Regions from separate parts of the Sphingomonas sp. LR60 genome, predicted to be linked through region 1. Evidence: riboswitches for the same ligand, from Rfam matches in the RefSeq annotation. Region 1 holds a riboswitch; each other region holds the start of a gene.
What was found. Region 1 has a riboswitch for cobalamin ahead of QP166_RS04060 (ABC transporter substrate-binding protein). Riboswitches for the same ligand answer to the same signal wherever they lie in the genome.

Region 1 (10,056 bases):
TGCCGCTCGCCGGTGACCGTGCGTTCGGCGACGATCAGGCGATCCTCGGCGGCTTCGCGACCTTCCGCGGGCAGCGCGTGATGGTGCTGGGGCATGAGAAGGGCGACGACACCGCCAGCCGGCTGCGCCACAATTTCGGAATGGGTAAGCCGGAGGGCTATCGCAAGGCGATCCGGCTGCTCGAACTGGCCGATCGCTTCGGGCTGCCGGTCGTGACCTTGGTCGACACCTCGGGTGCGTTCCCGGGCATCCAGGCCGAGGAGCGCGGGCAGGCGGAGGCGATCGCGCGCTCGACCGAGGCGTGCCTCGCGCTCGGCGTGCCGATGGTCGCGGCGGTGGTCGGCGAAGGCGGCTCGGGCGGCGCGATCGCGCTGGCGAGCGGCAATCGCGTGCTGATGTTCGAACATGCGGTCTATTCGGTGATCTCGCCCGAGGGCTGCGCCTCGATCCTGTGGCGTACCGCCGACAAGGCCCCTGACGCCGCCGAAGCGATGAAAGTGACCGCGCAGGATCTCAAGTCGCTGGGCGTGATCGACGCGATCGTACCCGAGCCGCTGGGCGGCGCGCACCGTGATCGCGACGGCGCGATCCGTGCGCTGGGCGATTGCATCGAGCGGATGCTGCGCGATCTGGCACCGCTCACGCCCGAGGCGTTGCGGCAGGATCGCCGCACCAAGTTTCTGAAGATGGGCCGCGTCGCCTAGGCGAGTTGATCCTTCCGGATTGACTGCCCTATTGCTCACACCGGACCTGATCCGAACGCCCGCTTTTCGGTTTCCCTGCCGGACGGACAAAGAGAAGGGCGGCGGAACCGATGTTCCGCCGCCCCACCGGTCACCGCCGGTCAAACCCTATTACGGGTTCGTCATCTTCGTCTGAACGTTGGTGAAGGTGGTGTTGAGCTGCGTGCCGATGCCCTTCATGGCAGCAATTGCGGCAACCGCGATAAGGGCAGCGATCAGACCGTATTCGATCGCGGTCGCGCCCTTGCTGTTCTTGAGGAACGAACGAATCTTCTGCATGTCGATCTCCAGTGACAACCTAAATTTCTGTACCCGCCGACGCACCGTTCAGGTCCATCAATGACGTTTCTAGAAGCGCAGGGTTGATAAAGGTTTAAGTGGAACCCTATGTTTTTGTTCAGTACCTTGGCGATCGACAACAATCGCTAGCGCGCTGACTGCAGGTTGCTGCTGATCGACGCGAAGATGCCCGTTACCGGGTGACCGATTGCGGACATGCCGCCGACGGCGGTCAGCGCGATCATCGCTACGATCAGCCCGTATTCGACCGCGGTCGCGCCGCGGGTGTGCGGCGCAAGGGCCCGCAACCGGGTTGAGAACGAGCGAGCAGCGGATCGACGTGACATGACCCACACGATATTCGAAACGGGTTAAGGAAGGATCGCAGCGCGATGCTGGTGGTGGCCGTGGCATTGACCGACGGGTCGGGGCGCTGCCTGATGCAGCAACGCCCGCACAACAAGCGGCATGGCCGGCTCTGGGAGTTCCCCGGCGGCAAGGTCGAGCCTGGCGAGCATCCGGTCGCCGCACTGATCCGCGAACTGGAGGAGGAACTGGCGATCAGCGTCGCGGTCGACGCACTCGATCCGCTCGGCTTCGCCACCGACATGCCTGTGACGATGCTGCTCTACCGCTGTACCGCGTGGCGGGGCACGCCGCGTCCGCTCGCAGCGCAGGCGTTCCGCTGGGATTGGCCGGAGGCGCTCATGCACCTGCCGATGCCGCCGGTCGACGTACCGCTGCTGGCGGCGCTTGCCCGCGCGCTGGCGGGCGGCTAGGCCCGATCACGCGATCAGGAAAGGAAATCCGGTAGGCAACGATCCGGAGCTGCCCCCGCAACTGTGACCGGCGAGCCGCTCGCCCCTCGTGTGCCACTGGATCGCTCGCGCTCCGGGAAGGCCGGGCGAACGGCGACGACCCGGGAGCCAGGAGACCTGCCGGATCGCGGTTGTCCTTCGCGCGGACGGGGTGTGCCGGGCGATCGGGGATTTTTTCCCGCGCGACGACGAACGAGTCGGGTCGGCGTGGGGATGGATGAAGTTGAGCGATCGTAGATTTCGCATGGCGCGGGTCGCCGCCGCAGTGCTGGCAGTGCCGGTGCTGATCGGTGCGGCGCCTGCACGCGCGCCGCGCGTCGTGTCGATCAATCCATGCCTCGACGCGATGCTGATGCAGGTCGCCGATCCGGCGCAGATCGCCGCGATCAGCCATTATTCGCACGATCCGCGCGCTACGTCGGTCCCGCTCGCCTGGGCGCGGCGCTTCCCCTCAACCTCAGGCACCGCCGAGGAAGTGGTAGCGCTCCGCCCCGATTTGGTGGTGGCAAGCGGGCATGTCGCGCCGGCCACGGTCGCGGCGCTGACGCGGATGCACATAAAATTGCGGCAGTTCGCGCTGCCCGACTCGATTGCGGAAAGCGCGCAGCAGGCGCGAGACCTGGCGGAGGCGATCGGCCATCCCGCCCGGGGCGCGGCGCTCGCCGGCCGAATCACTGCCGCAGCGCGCGCCGACGCGGTGCCGCCGATGTCCGCGGTGATCTTCGGGCCGGGCGGTCTGGTGCCGGGGGCGGGGACGCTGCCCGACGAGATGCTGCGGAGCGCCGGCTTCCGCAACGCCAGCGCCGGCTACGGGCTGAAGCGCTGGGACGTGCTGCCGCTGGAATATCTGCTCGCCGATCCGCCGCGCATCATCCTGTCGGTCGCCGCCGCGCAGGGCGCTGGGGAGCGGATGGAGCGGCATCGCGCGCTGCGGCGGCTAGGTACGCGCGTGACGATCGCGCCGTTCGCGGGCCGGCTGATGAACTGCGGCGGTCCGACGATCATCGCCGGGATGGCGCGGTTGCGGGCGGTACGCGCGCAGGTGGCGGCGCGATGACGCGCACGACGCTGTTGTTAGGGCTGGGCGTGCTGCTCGCCGCCGCGCTGTCGGTCGCCGCGGGGAAGGTGTGGGTGCCGCTTGACGGCTGGACCGCCGCCGATCCGCGTTCGATCATCATCGTCGAGTTGCGGCTGCCGCGGACGATCCTCGCGCTCGCGGTCGGCGCGGCGCTGGGGATGTCCGGCGCGACGATGCAGGGCTATCTGCGCAACCCGCTCGCCGATCCGGGGCTGTTCGGCGTGTCGTCCGGAGCGGCGTTCGGCGCGGTGTGCTCGCTATACTTCGGCTATGCCGCGCAGACGTGGCTGTTGCCGAGCTTCGCGCTGACCGGCGCCGCGGTCACGATGGCGGCGCTGGCGCTGATCGCGGGGCGATCGGGCAGCCTGATCCTGTTCACGCTCGCAGGGATGATCCTGACCAGCATCACCGGCTCGCTGACCGCACTGGCGCTCAGCCTCGCGCCGACGCCGTTCGCCGCGTCGGAGATCATGACGTGGTTGATGGGCGCGCTGACCGACCGGAGCTGGGACGAGGTGATGGTGTCGGTGCCGCTGATCCTGCTGGGGATGGCGGTGCTGGCGCGGACCGCGCGATCGCTCGATGCGCTGACGCTCGGCGAGCAGGCGGCACGATCGATGGGAGTCGATCCACGGCGGCTGCAAATGGCGGTGATCGTCGGAGTCGCCCTGACGGTCGGCGCGTCGGTCGCCGCGGCGGGGGTGATCGGTTTCGTCGGGCTGATCGTGCCGCATCTCGTCCGTCCGTTCTCGGGGCACCGCCCGTCCGCGACCCTGCTGCCGGCGGCGCTGGGCGGGGCGTTGTTGCTGACGCTGGCCGACAGCCTCGTGCGACTGGCGCCGACCGTCAGCGAGCTGCGACTCGGGATCGCGATGTCGATGCTGGGCGGGCCGTTCTTCCTCTATCTGCTAATCGCGATGCGGCGGCGGCTGGCATGAGCGTGCTGGCAACGGAAGGCGTCTCGCTGACGCTCGGCGGCAAGGCCGTCCTCCAATCGATCAACGCGGCGTTTGCGAGCGGGCGGGTCACCGCGCTGCTGGGGCCGAACGGTGCGGGCAAGAGCAGCCTGCTGGCGTGCCTCGCCGGCCTGCATGTGTCCGCCAGCGGCCGCGCGTCACTGAACGGCACCGACGTGCGGACATTGTCGGCTCAGGAACGCGCCCGGCGAATTGGCTTCCTGCCGCAGGCGGCGGACGTGCACTGGAACATCGACGTCGCGACGTTGGTCGCGCTCGGACGGTTGCCATGGCGCGGGCGTTGGGGCGAGACGGCCGAGGATCGCGCGGCGGTCGATGCCGCGCTGGCGGCGACCGGCATGACCGCCTTCGTGCGGCGCGGGGTCGAGCATCTGTCGGGCGGCGAGCGTGCGCGCGCGTTGCTGGCACGGGTATTGGCCGGTCAGCCCGAATGGCTGCTCGCCGACGAACCGCTCGCCAGTCTCGACCCCGCGCATCAGCTCGAGGTCGGCGCGCAGCTTCGCGCGGTGGCGGCGGGCGGCAGCGGCGTGGTGCTCGTGGTGCACGACCTGAACCTCGCGGCGCGGCTGGCCGACGATGTCGTGCTGCTGCGCGACGGGCGGGTGGTCGCGGCGGGGGCGGCGGACGAGGTGCTGACCGCCGCGTTGGTCGGCGAAACCTATGGCCTGACGGTCGAGACCGGCATCACCGCGACGGGGCAGCGCTACATCGTTCCGATCGGGCGGCCCGGTTGAGACGGGCCGCTGGAGGCGCGACCGGGAATCGAACCCGGGTGCAAGGATTTGCAGTCCTCTGCGTCACCACTCCGCCATCGCGCCTCGAGGCCGGTGAGGGCGCGCAGATGCGGGCGTGGCGGCATGATGTCAAGCGGCCGATTGCAAAGTGTGTTCTGCGCGCGATACAAGCCCGTTGGCGCAACGTGTGTTGCATCGATAAAACAGCTATGCCACAGGACGGCTCATGACCCTCTCCGCCCCCGCTCTCCGGAATGACGATTTCACCGCGATGCGCCAGGCGATGGTCGCCAGCCAGTTGCGCACCACCCAGGTCAACGATCCGCGCATCGTCGCGGCGATGGCCGAGGTGCCGCGCGAACGCTTCGTGCCCGCACAGGCCGCCGCGCTTGCCTATGTCGACCGCGCGGTCGAACTGGGGCAGGGACGCGCGCTCAACACGCCGCTCGCCACCGCACGGCTGCTGGTGCAGGCGCGATTGCAGCCGGGCGACCGCGTGCTGCTGATCGGTGCGGCGGCCGGCTATACCGCCGCGGTGCTGGCGTCGCTCGTCGCCGAGGTGGTCGCGGTGGAAACGCTGCCCGATCTGGCTGCCCATGCGCGCGACGCGCTGGCGCAGACTCCGAACGTCACCGTGGTCGAGGGGCCGTTGGAGCACGGGCACCCGGCCGGCGCGCCGTACGACGTGTTGATCGTCGATGGGGCGATCGAGGAACTGCCCTCGACGCTCGCTTCGCAGGTCGTTGACGGCGGGCGGATCGTCAGCGGGCTCGTCGATCGCGGCGTGTTCCGGCTCGCGGCGGGCACCCACCGCGGCGCGGCGACCGCATTGACGCCGTTCGCGGATATCGACTCGGTCCCGCTTCCCGGCTTCGCGCGTCCGCGCAGCTTTACCTTCTAAGGATCACCCCTTTGCGCCTTCGCTCGCCGTCGCTGCTGTCGACAGTTGCCATCACATTGGTGCTGGCCGGGGCGAACCCGGCGTCGGCAGAGACGCTGCGCGAGGCGCTGGTGCGTGCCTATCGCGACAATCCGACGCTCAACGCGCAACGCGCGGCACAGCGGGCGAATGACGAGAACGTGCCGATCGCGCGCGCGCAGGGGCGTCCGGGCGTATCGGCGCAGACCGGGCTGACCGACAATTTCCTGCGGGGCGGCAACAGCTTCACCACGCCCGAACGTCGGCTGGATGCGCAATTGGGCGTCACGGTGCCGCTGTATCAGGGCGGGCGCGTGCGCAACGGCGTGTTGGCCGCGGAAACCCGCGTCGAGGCCGGGCAGGCGAACCTGCGCGGGACCGAGGCGACGACCTTCACCGACGTGGTCAGCGCGTACAACAACGTGATCCGCGACGAGGCGATCGTCGGGCTCAACACGCAGAACGTTCGCGTGCTGGAGACGAACCTGCGCGCCAGCCGCGACCGGTTCGAGGTCGGCGATCTGACGCGCACCGACGTCGCGCAGTCCGAGGCGCGGCTCAGCCTCGCGCGTGCGCAGCTGCAATCGGCGCAGGCGACGTTGATCTCCAGCCGCGAGAATTATGTCCGGCTGGTCGGCTCGCCGCCGGGGGTGCTGGAAGCCCCGCCGCAGCTACCCGCCTTTCCGCCATCGGCGGACGGCGCGGTCGATGTGGCGATCCAGGACAATCCGAACCTGATCGCGGCGCGGCATGTCCGCGACGCCACCGATTACGACATCCGCGTCGCGCGCGCCAATCGCCGGCCGCAGGTGAATGCAACGCTCGGGCAGAATTACTTCAACTTCCTCGGCTCGCTCGGGCAGGGCAGCGCGGCCGGGCTGGGTAACGTGCAGACCGGCAATGCCACCAGCGCGGGCGTGACGCTCAGCCTGCCGCTCTATCAGGGCGGGCGGCCGGGTGCCTTGGTGCGGCAGGCGCAGGAGTTGCGCGGGCAGGCGATCGAACAGGCGACCGCGACCGAGCGGCAGGTGATCGCCTCGGCGCGTTCCGCCTTTGCGGTTTGGCGCTCATCGCTGGAGGTGATCGCCTCGAGCGAAGCGGCAGTGAACGCCAACAAGCTGAGCCTCGAGGGCGTCCGCGCCGAAAATAGCGTCGGGACGCGTACCGTGCTCGATATCCTCAATGCCGAGCAGGAATTGCTCAACAGCCAGGTCACGCTCGTCTCGGCGCGACGCGACGCCTATGTCGCAGGCTTCGCGTTGCTGGCGGCGATGGGCCATGCCGAAGCCGAGGATCTCGGTCTGGACGGCGGGCCGCTGTACGACCCGACGATCCATTACGCCAAGGTACGTGGCAGGCTGAACGATTTCGACGACGGGCAACGTGCGGTTCCGGTGTCGCGCAGCACCGCCGACAGCCCGGCGCAGACCGCGGTCGTGACGCGTCCGCTCGACCCGCTGCTCGAAAGCAATGTTGACAGGACGCCTGCATTGACGACAGGTGTCGACACTCCACGCCCGTGAGACGACGGGCAGCGTTACGAGGTCGACCCGATGGGTGATGTGAGCGGCGAGCCGTCGATGGAAGACATTCTCGCCTCGATCAAGCGGGTCATCAAGGAGGGCGAGGCGCCTCCGGCAAGGCGCGCGCCTGCGCCGCCCCCGCGCGACGAAGACGAACCGACCGGCGACCAGATCCTCGAACTCAACGAGCCCCTGTCGGCGCCCGAGCCGTTGCCGGCGCCCGAGCCGGTAGCGCCGCCCCCGGCGTCGTTCGCGCCGCCACGCGTTTCGCAGCCGTTCGACGGGCGCGTCACCGTACCGGTCCCGCCGGCCCCGGTGCTCAACGACGCCGCCGAACCTGCACCGGCACCCGCACCCTTTACGGCGGCATCGCCACTGATCGACGAGCCCTCTGTCGTGTCGGCGGCGACGGTCCAGGCGACACGTGGTGCGCTGGGTGCTCTGTCGAAGCTGATCGTCAAGCCCGATCCGGACAGCGACGGCACGCTGGAGGGATTGGTGCGCGAGATGCTGCGACCGATGCTGAGCGACTGGCTCGATCAGAACCTTCCGAACCTGGTCGAGCAGATGGTGGCGCGCGAGATCGCCAAGATCACCAAGCAGGGCTGATCGCACCCAACATCGGGTGCTTTCGGCGCCGGAGAAGCGCCTCACGAGATTGTCTCGTACGCGACCTTCTGCTTTATCATCGCGCGCATGAAGATGCTGACCTCCGCGACTCTGCTCGCGCTTGCCGCCACTACCGCCGCGCCCGCCATCGCCCGGCAGCTCACCATCGACGACGTCACCACGCTCAGCCGGGTCGGTGCGCCGACGATGTCGAAGGACGGGCGCTGGCTGGTCTGGGCGCAGCGCGAAACCGATGTCGCCGCCGATCGCGGGCGCTACGACCTCTGGAAGCTCGACCTGACCCGCAAGGGTGCGCCGCCGGTGAAGCTCGCCGCCGATCCGCAGCTTGACGAGAACGACCCGCAACTGGTCGGCAACACCGTCTATTTCACCGCCGACGACGCGCTATGGTCGGTGCCGGTGGCCGGGGGCACGCCGCGGCGGCTGACCGACTTCAAGGGCGGGTTCAACGGCTTCAAGGTCGCGCCGACCGGCGACCGCGTGCTGATCTGGGCGGATCGTCGCCCCGGCGCGCCGTCGCTGGAGCCCGCCACCGACAAGAAGGCCGCCAATCCGGGCAGCGGGCGCACCTACGATCAATTGTTCGTGCGGCATTGGGATACATGGGCGGACGGCAATCGCTCGCAATTGTTCGTGCTTCCGCTGACCGCCGCGGGTGCGCGCGGCAACGGGCGCGCGCTCGCCCCGGCACTGCTCGGCGACACACCGTCCAAGCCGTTCGGCGGCGCGGAGGAAGTGAACTGGAGTCCCGACGGACGCACCGTCTATTTCGCGCTGCGTGAGCCGGGGCGGATCGAGCCGCTGTCGACCAACCTCGACATCTTCGCGGTCCCCGCCGACGCCAGCGCCGCACCGACCAACCTGACCGCCGCCAATCAGGCGACCGATACGCAGCCGGCGGTGTCACCCGATGGGCGCAAGCTTGCGTGGCTGGCGATGCGCCGCGCGGGCTATGAGGCGGATCGCTTCGTCGTGATGGTGCGTGATCTTGCGTCGGGGCAGACGGTCTCGCTGACCGAGCGCTGGGATCGCTCGCCGGGGTCGCTGCAATGGGCGCCCGACTCGCGCTCGCTCTACGTCACCGCCGACGACACGCAGGAAACGCCGCTGTTCCAGGTCGATGTCGCGCATGGGCAGGTGACGCGGCTGACCGGGGAAGGGCATGTCTCGGCTGTCGCGGTCGGTGCGCAGGGTGTCGTGGTGGCGATGAACAGCCTGACCGCGCCCGACGATTTCTACCGCGTCGGGCCGCAGCGCAGCACGTTGCGGCTGACGCAGGTCAACGCCGCGCGACTGGCCGGCATCGATATGCCGACGGTCGAGCGCTTCAGCTTCAAGGGCGCGAACGGTGACATCGTCTGGGGCTATGCGGTGCAGCCTTATGGCGTCGCGGGCAAGGTTCCGGTCGCGTTCATGGTCCACGGCGGGCCGCAGGGATCGAGCAACAACAGCTGGTCCTACCGCTGGAACCCCGCGGTATTCGCGGGGGCCGGTTACGGGCTCGTCGCGGTCGATTTCCACGGCTCGACCGGGTACGGTCAGGCATTCACCGATGCGATCCGCAACAATTGGGGCGGCTGGCCGCTCGAGGATCTGCAAAAGGGACTCGCCGCCGCGACGACCAAATTCGCGTGGCTGGACGGCGACAATGCCTGCGCGCTCGGCGCCAGCTACGGCGGCTATATGATGAACTGGATCGAGGGACGCTGGCCCGATCGCTTCAAGTGCATCGTCCAGCACGACGGCGTCTTCGACGCGCGCGCCATGGCCTATGAGACCGAGGAACTCTGGTTCGACGAATGGGAACATGGCGGGAAGGCCTATTTCCAGGACCCGCAGGCATTCGAGAAGTGGAACCCCGTCAATTACGTCGACAAGTGGAAGACGCCGCAACTCGTCATCACCGGCGAGAAGGACTTCCGCATCCCCTATACGCAGGGTCTGGCGGCCTTCACCGCGCTCCAGCGGCGCGACATTCCCTCGCGCTTGCTGGTGTTCCCGAACGAGAACCATTGGGTGCTGAAGCCGTCCAACTCGCGGCAATGGTATCGCGAGGTGCTGGGCTGGATGGATCGCTGGACGAAGGGCGCGCGCTAGGCCGCGGACAAAAATGGGAAGAGTTCACGCTCTTCCCATGCGAGCCGCATCCGCATCCGCTGCTGCAGCTTGAGCACCGCTTTGGCATAGCTGTCCCATTCGCCGGGGATGCGCGCCGGCGGCCAGGCGCGGACGTGTGCGCTATATTCGGCGAGCAGCGCCTGCATGTCCGCCGCCAGCGCGGCGGCGAGCGGCGCACCGGGCAGCGTCCGCCCGGTCTCCATGTCTTCGTCGGCGCGGTGCCGATGCAGCAGGTGC
Region 2 (10,056 bases), 2.3 Mb from region 1:
GAACGTTGGCGCGCGTTCGGCTGGGCGGCGGCGCGACTGGACGATGTCGCCAATTGGGTCCCGGCGCGGATCGGGGCGGTGCTGATCTGTGTGGCCGGCGGCGGTGGGTGGCGGGTGATGTGGCGAGATGCGCGCAATCACACCTCGCCCAATGCCGGCTGGACCGAGGCGGCGATGGCAGGGGTGCTGGAGCTGCGGCTCGCGGGGCCGATCGCCTATGACGGTGTGGTCGCCGACAAGCCGTGGATCGGTAACGGGCGGGCGGCGGCGACGGCTCAGGATGTGCGGCGGGCGTTGGCGGTGTACGGGCGTGCGTGCGGATTGTTGTGGGTTTTGGCGGGGATAGCGGCATGGGCAAGCTGATGCTGCAAGGGACCGGGTCCGACGTCGGCAAGTCGGTGCTGGTTGCGGGCTTATGCCGTGCCTATGCCAATCGCGGGCTGACGGTACGGCCGTTCAAGCCGCAGAATATGTCCACGAATGCAGCGGTTACGGCGGATGGCGGCGAGATCGGGCGGGCGCAGGCGACGCAGGCGATCGCCGCACGGGTCGCGCCGCACGTCGATATGAACCCGGTGCTGCTCAAGCCGCAGGGCGACCGCACCTCGCAATTGATCGTGCGCGGGCAAATGCGCGGGACGCTGGCGGCGGCGCAATGGCGCGAGGGGCGGGAGGGATTGCTCGCCGAGGTGCTGGAGAGCTTCAACGCCCTGGAACGACAGGCCGATCTGGTGCTGGTCGAGGGGGCGGGGTCGCCGGCCGAGATCAATTTGCGCAGCGGCGATATCGCGAACATGGGGTTCGCGCGCGCCGCCGACGTGCCGGTGGTGTTGGTCGGCGATATCGATCGCGGCGGAGTGATCGCGTCGCTGGTGGGGACGCGCGCGGTGCTCGACGCCGAGGATGCGGCGATGGTTCGGGGCTTTGTTATCAATCGCTTCCGCGGCGATCCGGCATTGTTCGAGGATGGCTATCGCGCGATCGAGGCGCGGAGCGGGTGGCGCGGGTTCGGGATAGTGCCGTGGCTCCACGAAGCAGCGAGATTACCGAGCGAGGATGGGGTCGTGCTGGAACGGTCGCGCAGGCGGCCCGGCGAGCGGGTGCTGGTGGCGTGCCCGGTGACGCGGCACATCGCCAATTTCGACGACCTCGACCCGCTGCGGCTCGATCTCGCGATCGAGGTGGCGATGATTCCACCGGGATCTCCGATACCTGCGGAGGCGGCGCTCGTCATTCTACCGGGATCGAAGGCGACGATCGCCGACCTCGCCTTCGTGCGCGAGCAGGGGTGGGATGTGGACCTGATCGCGCATCGGCGGCGCGGCGGAGCGGTGCTGGGCCTGTGCGGCGGGTATCAGATGCTGGGGCGAACGGTCGCCGATCCCTTGGGGCTGGAGGGGCCTGCCGGGAGCGTGGCGGGGCTCGGCCTGCTGGCGGTCGATACCGTGCTCGGTGGCGACAAGATGCTGCGCGACGTCCGCGGGGTGGCACGCGGGGCGCCATTTCATGGCTATGAAATGCACCTCGGTGCCACGACCGGCGCGGATACGGCGCGGCTGGTGGCGCGCTATGACGACGGGGGACACGATGGCGCGACAAGCGCCGACGGGCTGGTCTCGGGGACCTATATCCACGGGCTGTTCGGGCTGGCCGCGCAGCGGCGCGCCTGGCTGGCGGCGGCGGGGGACGGGCCGGATCATGCCGCGTCGGTCGATGCCGCGCTGGATGCGATCGCGGACGCGTTGGAGCGGCATCTCGATCTGGATGCGTTGCTGGCGGTCGCGCGCGCGTCAGCCGCAGAGTAAGGCGGCGAGCAGCGCGCTTTCGAGCAGTTCGATCCCCGCGCCATGCGCGTCGCCGTTGATGCCGCCGAGGCGCTGGCGGCACCACCCGGCATAGATTGCGGCGAACAGCGGCGCGGCGAGCAGCGGCGGGGCGGCGACCATTGCCGGCGCGAGCAGCGTAAGCCAGCCGGTCAGGTCGCGCGTGCGGACCGCCCCCGCCACATGGGCACCGAGCCCGCTGCCGAGCGGGGAAGCCAGCGTGCCCAGGCGAGTGGCGCGATGCGCGCGGCGAAGGGGACCAGCGCGACCCGCCAATCGCCGGCGAGCGCATGAAGCAGGATGAGCTTGGCGATCAACTGGAGCGCGATCGCGACGGTCGCGAAGCTGCCGACATGCGGGTCGCGCATCACCGCGAGCAGGCGGGTGCGATCGCCATGCGCGGCACCGACCCCGTCCGCGACATCGCCGAGCCCGTCGAGGTGGAGCGCGCCGGTGACCGCCACCCAGGCGACCAGCCCGGCAAGCGCGCCGGTCCAAGGATCGTGGCGCGCGCCGAGCCAGGTGGCGGCGGCGACGAGCGCGCCGATCACCACGCCGACCAGCGGGTAATAGCGGATCGCCGCGGCGAAATCCTGCGCGGTGCCCGAGGTGCGCGGCACGGGTAGGCGGGTGAGGAAGGCGAAGGCGAGCCAGAGGCGGGTCATTGGTTCAGTCCGGTCGATCAGGATCGCGACGCACGCGGCGGCACCTTGAGCTTTGCATGTAGCTACTGCCGGCCCGCTTCATTTCGGTGTTCAGCCTTGATCGAGGGTACGTCTGTCCCGATAGCCCAGCTTTGATCGGCCGTTGCTGGAAAAATGGATTCCGGGAAGCGCCGCCTTGCTGTGTGGTGCAGCCGCGCGAGAACGGCTTGTTTTTCAGTGCTGGTCCCTTGAGAGAAGGCCAGATTGACTGAAGGCGCTGCAACGCAAGGCGGCACGGCCATAGCGAAGCGCGGATTCGCCGCTTCAGGACGCAAAGACTTTGACGATCTCCGGTCTGCGGCACTAAGTGCGTGAGAAGTCGTCCTGAGGTGGCTTGTTCTTGCAGATAATTGCCGCTCGAACTTCAGGAATCATGTCCAACGGTTCGTCGCCGCGATCCTTGCGCGCGATGACAATCTTCAACTTCTGCAAATAGGTCGCCAAAGCCGGACGAGTGGTTTGCGGAATGGCATCCTCCGCGCGTTCACGCATCCGCTCAGCTGCGGCAAACTCACCCATTTCTCGGAGAGCGTTGGCCGCTTGTCCTTGCAGCCACACTCGGTCGTCTACGGACACGTTGGCAGTAGCTGCCTCGACAGCGGCGATAAGAACCCGTTGATAGCGGGATGTTCGTGGACGATTGGGGGCGTCCCGGTCCTCCTCCTTCGCGCTCCAGATGGCGGGCAGTAGAAGCTCAATCGCATCAGCGTCCGGACGACCAATCTTCTTTGCCAGCCAGTACGCCCGGTAGAAGGGCGACTCCGTGGTCCGCATTCCTTGGTAGGTCGGGGTCGCGATCCACTTGCCAACTTGCTCTATCTCGGCGGGTTTGAAGCTGTCGAACATGACCAGTCCGTTGCCGGGACATTCCGGCATTGGTCGAGGAAAGGGTAGTTCAGAGTAGGGTTTTTCGTCCGGACGGCGCCCCATGATCGAGTACATGAGAGTAGTGACGGCGCTAAACCGCTCGCCTCCCACAGGGCAGGTCATTTCGGCCGAACCTTGGTGAAGTGGTGGCGGCATCGGGGCTGCGGTTTGCAGGGCAAGTGCTACGAGAGCGGCGATCACGAACGTGCCTTTCGAGAACTGATGCGAGTTTCGTTGATCGAAAGAGCAACTGCAAGTGAGGAACTGCAACGACCGCTATATTTCCAGCAGGGCGTCCGCGTTATGCGTAATCCACGCTTCTCCGGTTGCTTACTGCGCCACACAGGCGGGGTTTAGAGAAGCCCTCTTCTTTCCCAATCAATCATACCTTTAGAGAAAGCGAACGTCAGCAATCAGCCGGTTGGTATGTCACGTTCGCAACCCGACGATCTGCGCGCTGTCAGGCCAGATTCGCAGCGTCACCATCGCCGCGCACGGCAGGTCGAACGCCCACACCTGTCGCGCGTCGAACCCGCAGGCGCTGGCGAGCGCGGCGCGTAGTGCGCCGCCGTGCGTGACGACCAGCGTCGCGTCGGGAAGGTCGGCGAGCGCGGCGGTGACGCGGGCGATCAGGGCCGACCAGCGTTCGCCGTCCGGGGGCGGGGCCTGATCGGGATCGCGCCAGAAGGCGGCGAGTGCGTCGGATGGGAGCGTGGTGGGATCGCGCCCGTCCCAGGCGCCGAAATCGAGTTCGCGCCAGCGTGCATCGTGGCGGACCGGCGCGCCGAGCGCGGCGGCGCACTCGGCGGCGCGGGAGAGGTCGGAGCTGACCACCTGCGTGAAGGTCGCCCCGGCGGCGACGCGGATGCAATCGGCGATGCCCTGCGGCGTCACCGCGACGGCGACGTGTCCGAGCAACAGCCCCGGCCGGACCGTCGCGCCGTGGCGCAGCAGGTGGACGGTGCGCGCGCTGCTCACGCCCGCGCGACGCCTGCCTGATCGAAGGTCGCCATCTGGTCGTGCGCAGCCAGCGCGGCGCGGACGAGGCTGGCGGCGACCGCGGCACCGCTCGCCTCGCCGAGCCGCATATCGAGGTGGAGCAGCGGCGCGAGCCCCAGCCGGTCGAGCAGCCGCGCATGGCCCGGCTCGGCCGAGACATGGCCGGCGAGGCAATGGTCGACGATCCGCGGGCGCGCGGCGGCGAGTGGGGCCAGCGCGGCGCCGACGATGAAGCCGTCGAGCAGCACCGGGATGCGCGCATGGCGCGCGGCGAGGATCGCGCCCGCAATCGCGGCGATCTCGCGTCCGCCGAGCCGGCGAAGGCGTTCGAATGGTGTCGTGGCCTCGGCATGGCAGGCAAGCGCCGCGTCGACCGCCGCGATCTTGGCGGCGAGCGCCGGGCCGTGAACGCCGGTGCCGGGGCCGACCCAGTCCGACGCGCGGCCGCCGAAGCTGGCGGCGCACAAGGCGGCGGCGGGGGTGGTGTTGCCGATCCCCATGTCGCCGGGAATCAGCAGATCGGTGCCGGGCCGCACCGCCGCCGCGCCGGCATCGAGCGCTTCGAGACATTCCGCCTCGCTCATCGCGGCGGTCTGGGTGATGTCGCCGGTCGGCTGTTCCAGCGCGAGCGGAACGACGGTCAGCGACAGGCCGGCGGCGGCGGCCAGCGCGTTGATCGCCGCGCCGCCCTCGCGGAAATTGGCGACCATCTGCGCGGTGACGGAAGGGGAAAGGCGCTGACCCCGAGCGCCGCGACGCCGTGATTGCCCGCGAAGATCACCACGCGTCCGTCGTCGAGCCGCGGGCGCGCGTCGCGCTGCCATCCCGCCATGAACAGCGCGATCTCTTCGAGCCGGCCGAGCGATCCGGCAGGTTTGGTCAGCCGCGCCTGTCGCGCCGCCGCCGCCGCGCGCATCGCGGCATCGGGCGCGGGCAGCTCGGCGAGCGACGCGTCGAACGCAGCGACGCTGTCGAAACGCATCATGCCACCACCTGCCCGGCGGGGGGCACGCGGACGATGAAGTGCCCCTTCACCGCATCGGGCCAGAGCGCATAGGGCACCTGTCCGGTGGCGCTTTCGACATAGTGGCGCATGAAGGTCATGATCCCGGTCGCGGCGTCCTCGTCGGGGGTGAAGCCGCCGAGGACATAGCCGATCTTGCCGGGAGCGCGCAGGTGGATCGTGCAATGCCGGTCGCACGCGAAGAGGCACGGCATCTCCTGCACGGCGATATCGGCGACAAGCGGGTCGCGCGCCTGCACCGTCCGGAGCGCGGCGGCAAGCGCTGCGCCGCCGCGTCGACCGTCCGCCCCGTCGCGCGCGGTCGCCGAATGGCGGCAGCTGTTGCAGGCGACCACGGCAGGGCCGTCGGTGACGGGGATGAGGGTCATGTCAGCGGCTTTCGGGTGGCGTGGTGTCGATCGGATTGCGTCTCCGCTCGCAATGACGGCTGATCATCCACCGTGCCGTCATCCCGGACTGAATCCGGGATCCCGCTTCTTACCGCCACGGCCAGGAAGAAGCGGGGCCCCGGATCACGTCCGGGGCGACGGAGGGGGTGGGCGGCGCGATCATCCGATCAGAAGCGCCCGCGCAAGCCGGCGTAGACGCTGCGTCCCAGCGTGCCGTAACGGGCGATCGTCTCGTAGCGCTCGTCGAACAGGTTTTCGACGCGCGCGAACAGCCGGACGTTGCTCGACAGCGGCAGCTCGCCGCGCAGGTCGACGAGCGTATAGCCGCCGAGCCTGGTGGCGTTGCTGGCATTGTCGAACGACGTGCCCGCGAAGCGCGCCGCGACGCCGAACGAGCCGGACTCCGCGAACGTGTAGGTCGCGGCGACGTTGGCGGTATCGCGCGGGCGGCGCGGCAGCCAGTTGCCGAAGGTGCGGCCCGGCGAGCGGTCCTCCGAGAGCACCCAGCTGTAATTGCCGTCGAGGCTGAGGTGTTCACCGACCTGCGCGCGGGCAACCGCCTCGACCCCGCGCGCGAAGGCGCGGGCGACGTTCTGGTAATAGCCGAAGCGCTGCTCGGTGGTCGAGCCGGGGACGAAGCACAGCGGATCGGTGGTGCCGGGGTTGCAGCCGGTATAGACGATCTGGTCACGGCTGCGGCGCTCGAAATAGGTGCCGCCGAGCGCGAAGCGACCGTCCATGAAGCGCTGCTCGGCGCCGGCCTCCCAGCCCTTGGCGCGCTCTGGGTTGAGCGCCTGATTGCCGTATTCCGAGAAGAGCTGGTACAAGGTCGGCGCCTTGAAGCCCTCGCTGTAGCTCGCGCGCAGCACGGTGCCGGTCGGCAGTACCCAGTTCGCGCCGCCCGCGAACAGCGTCTGCGTGCCGAAGCGGCTGTGGTCGTCGTGGCGCACGCCGCCGTTGAGCGTCAGCCCGTCGAACGGCGAGACGTTGAGCTGGCCATAGAAGCTGGTCAGCTCGGCGCGGCCGCGCGCCGGGGTGCCGAGCGCATAGGGGGCCACGAAGTCCGAGGAGGCGGTGCTGAAGCGGCTGACCTCATTCTCGACGCCGAACACCGCGTCGACGCCTTTGGTGAGCGCGAGCGTGCCCTGATATTCGAGCCGGTGGTTGCGGCCGAGCGCGGCGAAGGTCTGCGTCTGCTCGACCTGGTCGGGGTTGTAATTGTCGCGATCGGTGTCGGTATAGCCGTAGCCGAAGCGGTTGCGCAGCCGCGCGTCGAACAGGTCGATGTTGAGGCCGGCATAGCCGACGAACTCGCGCGTCAGGCCGTATTCGGGGGTGTCGCCGCTGAAGCCGTCGAAGTCGTTGCGGCCGTTGGCATAGGAGCCGCGCAGGTCGGCGCTGATGCCCGGCGCGATCGTCAGCACCGCGCGCGCCTGCACGTTCTGGTTGGTGTAGCCGTCACGCTCGGTGCCGGCCTTCAGCGCGGAGATGCCGTCGGTGGTGAAGCTCTGCGCGCCGACCCGCCACGCGAGCGGCCCGGTGGTGCCGCCGAGCGCGGCCCGCGCGCTGACCGTTTCGCGCGAACCGCCCTCCAGGTCGATGCTGCCTTCGAGCGCGGCGGTCGGCAGCGGGGTGACGATGTTGACGACGCCGCCGATCGCCTGGCTGCCCCACAGGATCGACTGCGGTCCGCGCAGCACCTCGATCCGCGACGCGTCGCCGATCAGCAGGTTGGCGAAGTTATAGCCGCCGCCGGGCGAGGACGGGTCGTTGATCTTGACCCCGTCGATGACGACGACGGTCTGGTCGGCCTCGGCGCCGCGGATACGCAGCGAGGTGCTGGTGCCATAGCCGCCGTTGCGCGACAGCGAGACGCCGGGGGTGCGCAGCAGCAGGTCGGCGACCGACAGGTCCTGCGCGCGGTCGATCGCGGCCTTGTCGAGCACGGTGACCGAGGCGGTGACGCGGTCGGCGTCGACCGGCGCGCGATTGGCGGCGACGACGATGTCGGCGCCGGTGTCGGTCGCGGCGGCGTCGGGGCGCGGGGCTTCCTGCGCGAGCGCGGCGGTGGAACAGAGGAGCAGCGGAAGGGCGGCGAGACGATGGAACATGGTGGGTAACCCCTTGTGACGACGTAAAGCCGAGGGCGGGCCGCCGCGCGCGAGCATCCTCGCGGCGTCGACCGCCCACGGCGGTGGTTATCGTCACGCTGGGCTCGTCCGCCGGATGTGCCCCGTGCGGCCTTCCCGTCCGTTCGGCGCACCCTGGCCGAGCGAAGGACGATCGCGAACAGGCAGGTCTCCTGGCTCACGGGTCATCACCGATGCGCGCCGCCTTCTCAGCCCGGTGAGGGGCCAATGGCGTGTGGCGCGCGGGCTCGCCGCTTACAGTTGCAGGGGCAGCCGGGGTTTACCCGTTCCCTTTTGATCCCCGGTCAGAGGGAACCTGTCGCGGCGCGCGCCCTAGCCGGGGGCGGCGCGCGGGTCAATCGGGGGTGGGGTGCCGTAACACGAGAACCGTCATTCCCGCGGAGGCGGGAATCCAGACGCGCAGGTCCGTCGATAGAGGCGCAAGGTCAGAGGTTCTGGATTCCCGCCTTCGCGGGGATGACGGAGGGGGAGGCGGGGATGACGTCAGCCAGCGGCGTTAGAATTCCACCCCCGCCTGCGCTTTTACGCCGGCGCGGAACGGGTGTTTGACCTGGGTCATCTCGGTGACCAGATCGGCGGCCTCGATCAGCGCGTCGGGCGCGTTGCGGCCGGTGATGACCAGATGCTTCATCGGCGCACGCGCGGCCGCCACCGCCACCACCTCGTCGACCGGCAGATAATCGTAGCGCAGCACGATGTTCAGCTCGTCGGCGATCACCATCGCGATCTCGGGGTCGGCGAGCATCCGTTGCACCTCGTCCCAGGCCGCGCGGGCACTCGCCACGTCGGCAGCGCGGTCCTGCGTGTCCCAGGTGAAGCCATCGCCCATCGCGCGGAATTCGATCAACTCGGGAAAGGCGTCGAAGATCGCCTTCTCGCCGGTGGTCATCGCGCCCTTCACGAACTGGACGACGCCGACCTTCATCCCGTGCCCCATCGCGCGCACCGCCATGCCGAAGGCGGCGGTCGACTTGCCCTTTCCCGCGCCGGTGTGGACGATCAGCAGGCCCTTCTCGACGGTCTTGCCCTTCATCATCACGCGCCGCGCGGCCTGTACGCGGCGCATCTTGTCATTGTGGCGGGCGTCGCGATCGTCGGTCATGCGCCGCGGCGTAGCGGCAAGATCAATCCGCGGCCAGCACCGCCTCGATCTCGGCCACCGACACGCCGAACACCGCCGCCAGCGCCGCGGGCGTCGCGCCGCGCGCCGCCAGCGTGCGGATGCGCGCCGGGTCCTTGTCGGTGGCATAGTGGCGCGTGTCGCGCTCAAGGCGTTGATCGCCGGTGCGGGCGAGCGCGCCGGTGCTCTGGCGGCGGCGCGGGCGCGCCTCGCGTTCCTCGACCAACGTGGCGCGGCGCTGTTCCTCCTCGACGCGGCGGGCGGTGCGCGCCTCCTCGCGCAGCCGCGACGCCGCCTCGCGGTCCACGGCGCGTTGTTCGGTGCGGGCGAGCGCGCTGGCGACCCGCTCCTGCGCGCGCCGCTCACGCTCCTCGGCGCGGCGTGCCGCGCGTTCCTCCCAATCGTCCATCTCGGCCCTCATCGAAAGCGCGGCGTCAAAGCGCCGCGCGCCTATCAGGTCAAGTCAGCCGACGTCCTCGACCTGATCGAGATAGGCGCCATAGCCCTCGGCCTCCATCGCCTCGCGCGGGACGAAGCGCAGCGCGGCGGAGTTGATGCAGTAACGCAAGCCGCCGCGATCGCGCGGGCCGTCCTCGAAGACGTGCCCGAGGTGGCTGTCGGCGCCCGCCGAGCGCACCTCGGTGCGCACCATCCCGTGCGTGGCATCGTGCAGCTCGGAGACGTGTGCGGTGTCGATCGGGCGCGTGAAGCTGGGCCAGCCGCAATGCGATTCGTACTTGTCTGCGGAGGCGAACAGCGGCTCGCCCGAGACGATGTCGACATAGATGCCGGCGCGCTTGTTGCCGAGGTATTCGCCGGTGCCCGGCCGTTCGGTGCCGCTCTGCTGCGTCACGTAGAATTGCTCGGGCGTCAGCTTCGCCAGCGCTTCGTCGGTCTTGGTATAGTCGGTCATGCTGCAGATCCTTCGCGTCGACTGATCGATCCGCCATGTAAAATAGGGAGCGGGGCGGGCAGATACA
Region 3 (10,056 bases), 800 kb from region 1:
TTCATGTCTCGCCGGGCAGTTACCCTGTATAATCTGGCGAGCGGTAGTGTCTGGTCTGAGCCAGAGAAAGCCTTATCGCGCCTATACGAGTCTATACGCCTTCACGCTTTGGGATTTCAGGCAACTTATCGGGACGATACCAAGCAGGCCTATCTTTTTCAGCGGCATTTTACTAACTCAACTTTCCTACTGAAGAACCTTTTGATGAAGGCTGGTAAGCTTGATGATCTGATAGGCTATTTAGCTGATCTTACCCGTCTACCGGGAGCAAAGCTCGACCCGCTTCTCGGCCCAATTCGCGAAGTAGCAGCCTCGTCGGTTGAGGTGACCCGCCCCACGGAGGCTCCCAGGGCGGCAGGCAGAATGCTTCATCTTGGACGGGTACTAGCAGAAGCCGACTGCTGGCTCGATCGAGCGGTCAAAGATCAATGCGTGGCGTACTGCTATGAGGCGGCCGGTCAGTTAAACAAAAAGAGGAGTGAGGCGAAGCGGTGAGATCGCGGATCGTTTCAACGATCCTGCGCTTTAGGCCCGGAGGCTGGTCCCATCGTGCTATCACAGATTTGTCACAGCGCAAGCTCAGGAATGGCTTGTTCTGCGGGAGCTTCGCTCCTAAGCCAATAGTCGGCGTCGGCTAATATGCTGATTTGACTGGCTTTTCGAGGTGTGCGTCAGCGCGAGTTCTAGCTTACTCGTGTTGACATCGCAGGGGTCGCAAGTTCAATCCTTGCCACGCCCACCACTTAAAAAGCCTCGGAAGTCCTCGGACCTCCGGGGCTTTTTTACATCCCCGCCTCAGCCGCCCAGTTCGGCGCGGACGATCGCCGCCCCTTCCGCCAGCGCTTCCAGCTTGCCCCGTCCCACCGCGCGCGACAGCGGCGCCATGCCGCAATTGGTCGCCGGCAGCAGCTTGTCGGCCTCCACGAAGCGCAGCGCCTGTCGCAAGGTCGCCGCGACCTCCTCGGGCGTCTCGATCACATCGGTCGCGACGTCGATCGCGCCGACCATCACCTTCTTGCCGCGGACCAGCTCAATCAACTCCATCGGCACGCGCGAATTCTGGCACTCCAGCGAGATGATATCGATCGTCGACCTTTGCAGCTTGGGAAAGGTCTCCTCATACTGCCGCCATTCCGAACCGAGCGTCTTCTTCCACTCGGTATTCGCCTTGATGCCATAGCCGTAACAGATGTGCACCGCCGTCTCGGCCTTCAGCCCTTGGGCGGCACGTTCCAGCGTCGCGATCCCCCAGTCGTTGGCCTCGTCGAAGAAGACGTTGAACGCCGGTTCGTCGAACTGAACGATTTCGACGCCGACCGCTTCCAGCGCGCGTGCCTCCTCGTTCAGGATACAGGCGAACGCCCATGCCAGCTTTTCGCGGCTGCGATAATGGTCGTCGTAGAGCGTATCGATCATCGTCATCGGCCCGGGCAGCGTCCATTTGATCGGGCGGTCGGTCTGCGTGCGCAGGAACCGCGCATCCTCCACGAACACCGGCGCCGGCCGTGCGACCGCGCCGACCACCGTCGGGACGCTGGCATCGTAGCGGTCGCGGATGCGGACGGTGGCGCGTTTCTCGAAATCCACTCCGCTCAGATGCTCGATAAAGGTGGTGACGAAATGCTGGCGCGTCTGCTCGCCGTCGCCGACGATATCGATCCCGGCCCGCCGCTGATCGTCGAGCGCCAGCCGCAACGCGTCCTGCTTGCCGGTGCGCAGGTCCTCTCCGTCCAGCCGCCATGGCGACCACAAGGTTTCTGGCTGCGCCAGCCATGAGGGTTTGGGCAGGCTGCCCGCAGTCGTCGTCGGCAACAATGTCATGGTGATGCGATCCCTTTTATCGTCGGTACGGATCAAAGCCCGCAGGTCGCGGACCAGCGCGCCAGCGCTGCGCCGTGCGGCTTGATGAGATGTTCTTCGGCGAACCGCCCCTGTTCGACCGCCAGCCGGCTGCGCTCCTCGCGATCGTAGACGATGCGGGTCAGCGAATAGTCCTGGTACGACAGGCTCGGCTGGTAATGTTCGGCGGCGACCGAATTGGCGTTGTAGATCTCGGGACGATAGATCTTCTGGAAGCTTTCCATCGTGCTGATCGTGCTGGCGAGTTCGAGCGCGGTATAATCCGCGACCAGATCGCCGACATGATAGAAGGCCAGCGGCGCGACGCTGTGCGGCGGCATGAAGTACCGCGCCTTCATCCCCATCTTCGCGAAATAGCTGTCCGTCGCAGAGCAGGTGTCGTTGCGATATTCGACCCCGAGGATCGGGTGCGTGTTCGCGGTGCGGTGATAGATCTCCCGGCTGGAGACGCTCAGGCAGATCACCGGCGGCTTGCCGAACCGTGCGCGGTAGGCCTCCGATCGGAGGAAATGCTTGAACAGATTGCCGTGCAGATCGCCGAATTGCTCGGGCACGCCGTCGCCGTTCCGCTCGACATGCGCGGGCATTACGACGCTGAAATCATAGTCGCGGAGGTAGGAGGAGAAATTGTTGCCGACCATGCCATTGGTGCGGACGCCGCTGCGCCGGTCGGTGACGATGGTGTGCAGGATCTCGATCAGCGGAAAGGCGTGGTCACGCGCGTCATCGCCGATCTGCAACGCCGCCGAGACGATCCCGAGCGTCAGCGCGTAGCGATCCCCCGCCGGATTGTCCCAGTGCATCAGCGCGTTGAAGCGGCGGTCGATCATCGCCAGCGTTCTGCGCAGATTCTCGCGCCGACTTTCGCCACGCGCCAGATTGGCGAAGTTGGTGGTGATGCGCGTGTCGTCGGCGGGACGATAGTCCTCGTCGAACGGGATGCTGCTGATCGTGAAGCTGAATGCGTTGCTCGTCATGACACACCTGCTGTTGCGGGCAGGGGTCTTGGAAGAGCGCGCCAGGCGAGGACCGGCGCGAACGGCTTACGCCACGCGCCACGCGTCGAGCGCGATCCACCGGAGGAACCCCGTCCGAGGAACGTTATCGCGTCGCAGGCAGGTCTCCTGGCTCACGGGTCAACGCGGTGGCTCCGGCCTTCCCGGACGCCTCGCGAGCATCCAGTGACACGAAATGGAGCCGCCGCTCGCCGCTTACAGTTGCGGGGGCAGCGCCGGAATTTGCCCCGAAGGACAGCACCGGCTTCCCGTCTTAGCCTCGTCGCCATGCCTGGAACGAGGAACCTCGACACAGCGGTTGAACACCAAAGCAGATCGCGCGTCAAGATAGACATAAAGATATCTTTATGTCTTTAAGCCTTTGTTGCACGGCAGCATGTTCGTCAGATTGTGATGACGTCACATCTACCCAGCATCGTCATTGCGAGCGCAGCGAAGCAATCCAGGACCACAGCCAGGACGCTGTGGATTACCTCGCTCCGCTCGCAATGACGGCCCGAAGCGATGTCCGCGTCGTCACGCCCTCGTCGCCCGATCTTGCTCCGAGGCTTCACCTCGTGCCGCACCGGATAGATCCGGTTTTTCCGGATCGCCGCCGGCTTGGAAGGTCGCGCATATCGCGACCTTCGCCAAATTGGGTCACTAGCAAATCTGGTTGCTTGCCGCCCACTTACCCGCGCGATAGCAATTGCGAGTCCGCGGGGGCGGACGGGGGAATAGCTGGATAATGAAACGGGCTCGCGTGATCGCGGCGGCCATCGGCATGGCCGCGCTTTGTCATCAACCCGCCGCTGCGCAGGAACATACCGCGGTGAAGGCGGGCTTCACGCTCCCGGCGAACAGCGGGAAGACGATCCTCGTCTTCCGCCCGACGGTGCGGGTCGGCGCGCAGTCGACTGGCGGCATCTTCGAACCGAACGGCGACTGGACCGATCGCGCGCGCGCCAATCTCGAAACCGCGCTCGCCGCACGACAGGCCGCCCTCGGCAACATCGTGCAGCCCGCGCCCGCAGCGTTCGGCGAAGAAGCCCGGCTGGTCGAGGAATATCAGGCGCTGTTCGGCGCGCTGTCCCGCGCGGTCATCGAATACCAGTTCTTCCGCGGCAATCGGCTGCCCACCAAGAAGCGGGAGAACAAGGCCGGGGTGTTCGATTGGTCGATGGGCAGCGGCGTGGCCCGACTGCCCGGTGCCAGGGACGCGGACTATGGGCTCTTCATCTACGACAAGGACGCCTATGGTTCGACCGGCCGCAAGATCCTGCAGGTCTTCGCCGCGCTCGGTCCCGGGATCGCGGTCAAGTCCGGCGAACATGCCGGCTATGCGGGGCTGGTCGATCTGAAGACCGGCGACATCGTGTGGCTCAACGCCGACATGGCGATGGGCGGCGACGTCCGCACCACCGAGGGCGCGCACAAGCGCATCGGACAATTGCTCGAGGATTTCCCGGGCAGTACCGCCGCCACGCCGCCACCGGCCGGGCTGGCGAAGTGATCCGCCGTCTCGCTGCGCTATTGGCGGCACTGGCCACCACGCCCGCGCTGGCGTCGACGACGGCGCCCGCTCCGCTGCCCCCGCCCTATACCGCCGCCTATCAGCCGCAGGGGGTCGACGAGATCGGCCTGTGGAAGGAGATGGACGAGGACGAACGCGTCCTCGCCAGTTCACCAATCCTGATCCGCGACGAAGCGCTCAACGCTTATGTCCGCGGCGTGCTCTGCGCGACCGTCGGCGCGGCGCGGTGCAAGGCGGCGCGCATCTACATCCTGCGCACCCCGCTCTTCAACGCGAGCATGGCGCCCAATGGCACGATGCGCGTCTTCAGCGGGCTGTTGCTCCGCGTCCGCAGCGAGGCCGAGCTCGGTGCGGTACTGGGCCATGAATTCGGCCATTTCGAACAACGCCATTCGCTCGCCGCCTTCAAGGCGCGCCGAAGCGGCACCGATATCCTCAGCTGGGGCGCGGTGCTCGCCGGGATGCTGCCCTATGCGCAAGGTGCCTATAACTTCCAGACGATGCAGATTTCGGTCTACGGCCGGCTTGCGCGCTTCAGCCGCGATCAGGAACGCGACGCCGATCTGCACGGCATCGGCTATCTGAACGGCAGTACGCTGCGCCCGCAGTCGGCGGCGATGGCATGGCGGAACGTCATGACCGAGGCGGAGCGTGCCGCCGCCGCGCGCGGGCAAGCGCACCCGCGCTTCGATCGCGTGCCGTACCTCGCCTCGCACCCCTGCGATGCCGAGCGCGCCGAAACGATGGCCGCGCTCGCCATCCCCGACGGCGTGGGGCGCGACGATGGCGCGGCGCGCTATGCTGCGGCGCTCGCGCCGTGGCTGCCGCAATTCCTCGACGATCAGATCAAGCTCAACAACTTTGGCGCCAGCGACTATCTGATCGGGATGCTCGGCGAGCATGGCGCGACCGCGTCGCTGTGGGTGGCGCGCGGCGACCTGTACCGTGCGCGCGGCTATCCGCGCGATCTGGTGTCCGCGGCCGAATTCTACGCCAACGCCATCGCGCTCGACGCGACGTTGCCGGGGGCGCAGCGCGGGCTGGGCCTGTCACTGCTCAAGACCGGACGGCGCACCGAAGGCATCGAGGCGCTCCGCCGCTACCTCCAGCTCGAACCCACCGCTCCCGATGCCGCGATGATCGGGATGCTGATTGCCACCGCAGGACCCGGCCAATGACCATGACGACGATCAGGAACGCCACACTCGCGCTGGTGGCCACCGCAGCGCTGCTGGGCAGCGTGCCGGCGATCGCGCACGGCTATCGCGAACAGGGCAAGGCGGTCGCGGTCGCCGCATCGCCGCTCACCGTCACCCCGAACCGCGATTGGAACCAATTGTCGGGCAAGCCCGGCAAGAAGGCCGAGGCATGGACGCTCGACGGCGAACAGCTCGACCAGGTCACCTTCTACGGCGGGATCGCGCCGGGCGAGCCGCTGCTGCGCGAGCACGACAAGAAGGGCAAGCCGCTGCCGAAACTCACCCGCGAAATGCTGCTTGCCGAGGTGCCGGAGCTTCTGGAGGCGACCTATCGCACCGACCGCGCGATCGCCAGCTTCACGCTGCTCGACGCCCGGCCCGAACGCTTCCTCGGCACCGACGGCATCCGCTTCGCCTATGAATATGTCGATGGCGACGAGCTGCCGCGTCGTGGGGAGGCACATGCCGCGCTCGTGAAGGGCCTGCTCTACATGGCGACCCTCGACGCGCCGCGGCTGCACTATTTCGATCAGGTCGCCCCGGCCTATCGCGCCCTCGTCGAAAGCGCGACCTTGCGCTGATCGGACGGCCTTCATGGGATGTTGACCCGCCCGCGTCGCTGCCCGAAGGCAGCGCCATGCGCTTCTTTTCCGACAATGCCGCCCCCGTCCATCCCGCCGTGCTGCGCGCGATCGCCGCGGCCGACACGCTCGACACCGCCTATGACGGCGATCGCTGGTCGAAGGCGCTCGACGAACGCTTCTCGGCGTTGTTCGAGACCGCGGTGCGCGTGCTGTGGGTGCCGAGCGGCACCGCCGCCAATTGCCTCGCGCTCGCCGCTTTGTGCCCGCCGCACGGCTCGGTCGTCTGCCACCGCGAGGCGCACATCCAGAACGACGAATGCGGCGCGCCCGAATTCTACACGCACGGCGCCAAGCTGTTGCTGGCCGAGGGCGACGGCGCGAAGCTGACCCCCGCCAGCGCCGCGGCGGTGCTCGATCGCCAGCGCTACGACGTCCACCAACAGCGTCCGCACGCCTTGTCGATCACCAACGCCACCGAATATGGCCGCGTCTACACGCCCGCGGAGGTCGCGGCGCTCGGCACCCTCGCGAATGAGCGCAAGCTCGGCTTCCACATCGACGGCGCGCGCTTCGCCAATGCGGTGGTGTCGACCGGCGCCTCGCCTGCCGACCTGACGTGGCGCGGCGGCGCGGATGCGCTCAGCTTCGGGTTCGTGAAGAACGGCGGGATGAACGCCGAGGCGCTCGTCTTCTTCGACCACGATCTCGCCGAGGCTACGCTCTATCGCCGCAAGCGCGCGGGGCATCTGCTGTCGAAGGGGCGCTATCTCGCCGCGCAACTGCTCGCGATGCTCGACGACGACGTGTGGCTCGACTGTGCACGCGGCGCCAACGCCGGTGCCGCCTTGCTCGCCCAGGCGGCGGGCGCTCGGCTGCTCCACCCGGTCGAAGCGAACGAGGTGTTCCTGCGCGTCACTGCCGACGAAGCCGCCGCGCTCCGCGCCGCCGGGTTCGACTTCTACGATTGGGGCGTCGGCGAGGCGCGGCTGGTGGTGAGCTGGAACCAACGCGCCGAGGACATTCGCCCGCTCGCCGACGCGATCGCCGCGCTCGGATGAGCCCCGCCGATCCCTCCAACAGCACGCGCGCCACGGTGCTGGTGCCGTTCGCGCTGGTCGTGTTGATCTGGGGCTCGACCTGGATCGTGATCCGCGACCAGCTTCACGGCGGCGCGGTCGCGGTGCCCGCGAGCTGGTCGGTCAGCTATCGCTTCCTCGTCGCCGGCGTCACGCTGGCGGCGGTCGCGGCGTGGCAGCGTGCGCCCGGCACGCGCGCGCTGTTCGGTCAGCCGGGCTTCTGGCGCTTCGCCGGCCTGCTCGGCGTGTTCCAGTTCGTGCTCAACTTCAACTTCGTCTACCGCGCGGAGGAGCATATCACCTCCGGGCTGGTCGCAGTGATCTTCGCGCTGCTGCTCGTCCCCAACGCGCTGTTCGCGCGCATTTTCCTCGGTCAGCGGCTCGGGCGGCAATTGCTGATCGGCTCGGCAATCGCGATGAGCGGGGTGGCGCTGCTGTTCATCAAGGAAGCGCGCGGCGATCCCGGCGGCCCGACCGAGTCGCTGATCGGCATCGCCTTCACGCTGTGCGCGATCCTGTCGGCGTCGACCGCCAATGTCATGCAGGCGACGAAGACCGCGACGCGCTATCCGATGATCCCGACGCTCGCCACCGCGATGCTGACCGGTGCGACGATCGACGCAGGCTGGGCGTGGATCACCACCGGCGCACCGGTGTTCGACCTCCGCCCCGGCTATATCGCGGGCGTGCTATACCTCGGCATCATCGCCTCGGCGCTCGCCTTTACGTTATACTTCCGCATCATCCGTACGATCGGCCCCGCCAAGGCCGCTTATAACGGCGTGATCGTGCCGGTGATCGCGATGCTGCTGTCGACCGTCTTCGAGGGTTATCGCTGGACGCTGCTGGCGGCGGCCGGCGCAGGGCTCGCCGCGGTCGGGCTGGTGGTGGCGCTCAGCGCGCGCAGGCCGGCGCGATAATCGGGAAACTGCGGCTGCCAGTTCAGCACGCGCTTCGCCTTGCCATTCGCCACGCGGCGATTCTCGGCATGGAAGCCGCGCGCAGCCAGCGAAAGCTGCTCCAGCGGCACGATCGGCGGCGGCGCGATCCCCAGCAATCGCGCGGCATAGGCGACTACATCGTCCTGCGCCGCCGGCAGGTCGTCGGCGAGGTTGTATGCCCCCGCCGGCGCATCGAACCCGGCGACGACACCGCGTGCCAGATCCGCGACATGCACGCGGCTGAACACCTGCCCCGCGACGCCGGTCCGATGCGCCGCGCCGCTCGCCACCCGCGTCAACGGCGAGCGGCCCGGCCCATAGATGCCCGGCAGCCGGAAGACCCGCGCGCCCAGCGCCATCCACGCCGCATCCGCACGATTGCGTAACGGCCGTCGTCCGCAATCGGCGGCGGCATTTTCATCCACCCACGCCCCGCCGACGTCGCCATAGACCCCGGTCGACGAGAGATAACCCAGCCACCGCCCGGCCAGCGCCTCCTCATAGCGGTCTAGCACCGGATCGCCTGCCTCGTCGGGCGGCACCGACGACAGCACATGCGTGCTCGCCGCCAGCCCCGCCCGCACCGCGGCCTCGTCGTCGAAGCGGATCGTTCCGTCGCGCCCGTCGCGCGTCGTCGCCAGCAACGGCGCACCCGCCGCCGCCGCCACCGCACGCGCCGCATAGCCTAATCCGAAGACGAACAACCGCACCGACGATCCTTCCCGAAACCACCCTTTGTCTTGGGCAAACGCCCCCGGACCGTCCACGGGTGCGCCGAACATCAACTCCGTGACCCCAGCGCCTGCATCATCCGGCGCACCCGACTGCCACGCCGCCGCCCGTCCCAGATCAGGAACAACGCGACCGCGATCGTCGCCAGATTCTTGATGCCGAAGAAATTCCACAGGAACCCGGTCGTATAGCCGCCATATAGCGACCCCATCGCGCGCCCGAACAGGATCGACGCGATCCAATTGCCCTCCGCGATCGACTGCGCGACCATCCGCATCACCAACGCGTGAAACGCCGCGAGCAGCGACGAAACGGCCAGCAATCCGACGATCCCCATCGTCATCAACAGATAGGGATAGAGCGAGAAGACGAAGCCGTTGCCACCGTCCATCGCCCGGCCGAGCAGCCGCGACGGCGTGAAGCGCTGCATGACGTAATAGAGGCCGAACCGCGTTCCGGCGTCTTCGGCCTTCTGCGCGCCGGGCGTCATCCACGATGCGACATCCGCCCCGATCGCGCGATCGTCGAACCGCATATTGGTCAGATACCGGTCGTCCGCGACATACCAGAGCTGCCCCTGCAGCGCGGCGCGCTGCCCGTATTTCCGCACCGCCGCGTCGAGATCGGTCAGCGCGCCATAAGCGATCAGCACCGCCGGCAGCGTGACGACGACGATCGCCACCGCGATGGCGCCGATCGCCCGGATCGGGATCGCCCGGTCGTTGGCGATATGCGCCAGCCCAACGGGGATCGAGAAGATGCTGACGATCATCACCAGCGAGGTGAACTTCTCGCCGAACAGCACCGACAGCGCCAGCAGCCAGACGAGCACCGACGCACCGTGCAGCCGGTAACGGGGCACGCAGCACAGCACGCCGATGAACGGCACCAGCACCGGGCGATTGGTCATCCACGCCGAATAGATCGGCGAATCGACTGTGCGCAGATAGGCGAAGCGATCGAGGTGATCGAGCAGCGGGAAACCGTTGTTGACCCCCAGCGGCATCAGATAGGCGGTCGCCGCACTCATCACGATCAGCAGCCCGATCCAGATGACGCGTCCGTGCGGCTGCCAGCGATGCGGCGCGTCGCGGATCAGCATCTTCAGCCGCGGCCACGACGCCTCGACCACGAT

Region 2: another riboswitch for cobalamin. It lies ahead of QP166_RS15280 (TonB-dependent receptor plug domain-containing protein); the one in region 1 lies ahead of QP166_RS04060 (ABC transporter substrate-binding protein).
Region 3: another riboswitch for cobalamin. It lies ahead of QP166_RS00320 (putative oxygenase MesX); the one in region 1 lies ahead of QP166_RS04060 (ABC transporter substrate-binding protein).

The regions. Positions count from the first base shown of each region.
Region 1 covers NZ_JASPFK010000001.1:865,367-875,422, forward strand. The annotation lists gene QP166_RS04040 (acetyl-CoA carboxylase carboxyltransferase subunit alpha) at 1-704, shown strand, start outside; gene QP166_RS04045 (Flp family type IVb pilin) at 855-1,022, opposite strand; gene QP166_RS18915 (hypothetical protein) at 1,169-1,267, opposite strand; gene QP166_RS04055 ((deoxy)nucleoside triphosphate pyrophosphohydrolase) at 1,415-1,801, shown strand; cobalamin riboswitch at 1,783-1,979, shown strand; gene QP166_RS04060 (ABC transporter substrate-binding protein) at 2,085-2,897, shown strand; gene QP166_RS04065 (FecCD family ABC transporter permease) at 2,894-3,856, shown strand; gene QP166_RS04070 (ABC transporter ATP-binding protein) at 3,853-4,629, shown strand; tRNA gene QP166_RS04075 (tRNA-Cys) at 4,640-4,713, opposite strand; gene QP166_RS04080 (protein-L-isoaspartate O-methyltransferase family protein) at 4,856-5,530, shown strand; gene QP166_RS04085 (TolC family outer membrane protein) at 5,542-7,071, shown strand; gene QP166_RS04090 (DUF2497 domain-containing protein) at 7,102-7,680, shown strand; gene QP166_RS04095 (S9 family peptidase) at 7,768-9,798, shown strand; gene QP166_RS04100 (hypothetical protein) at 9,795-10,056, opposite strand, start outside.
Region 2 covers NZ_JASPFK010000001.1:3,208,523-3,218,578, reverse strand. The annotation lists gene cbiB (adenosylcobinamide-phosphate synthase CbiB) at 1-363, shown strand, start outside; gene QP166_RS15310 (cobyric acid synthase) at 351-1,805, shown strand; partial or broken gene QP166_RS15305 (adenosylcobinamide-GDP ribazoletransferase) at 1,791-2,488, opposite strand; gene QP166_RS15300 (hypothetical protein) at 2,831-3,595, opposite strand; gene QP166_RS15295 (histidine phosphatase family protein) at 3,824-4,372, opposite strand; partial or broken gene cobT (nicotinate-nucleotide--dimethylbenzimidazole phosphoribosyltransferase) at 4,369-5,378, opposite strand; gene QP166_RS15285 (DUF1636 domain-containing protein) at 5,375-5,785, opposite strand; gene QP166_RS15280 (TonB-dependent receptor plug domain-containing protein) at 5,974-7,917, opposite strand; cobalamin riboswitch at 8,082-8,270, opposite strand; gene cobO (cob(I)yrinic acid a,c-diamide adenosyltransferase) at 8,453-9,058, opposite strand; gene QP166_RS15270 (hypothetical protein) at 9,081-9,497, opposite strand; gene msrB (peptide-methionine (R)-S-oxide reductase MsrB) at 9,540-9,989, opposite strand.
Region 3 covers NZ_JASPFK010000001.1:61,543-71,598, reverse strand. The annotation lists gene QP166_RS00330 (hypothetical protein) at 1-495, shown strand, start outside; gene QP166_RS00325 (methionine synthase) at 796-1,821, opposite strand; gene QP166_RS00320 (putative oxygenase MesX) at 1,854-2,837, opposite strand; cobalamin riboswitch at 2,958-3,179, opposite strand; gene QP166_RS00315 (hypothetical protein) at 3,604-4,368, shown strand; gene QP166_RS00310 (M48 family metallopeptidase) at 4,365-5,567, shown strand; gene QP166_RS00305 (hypothetical protein) at 5,564-6,169, shown strand; gene QP166_RS00300 (threonine aldolase family protein) at 6,226-7,230, shown strand; gene QP166_RS00295 (DMT family transporter) at 7,227-8,168, shown strand; gene QP166_RS00290 (NAD(P)-dependent oxidoreductase) at 8,078-8,899, opposite strand; gene QP166_RS00285 (DUF6418 domain-containing protein) at 8,971-10,056, opposite strand, start outside.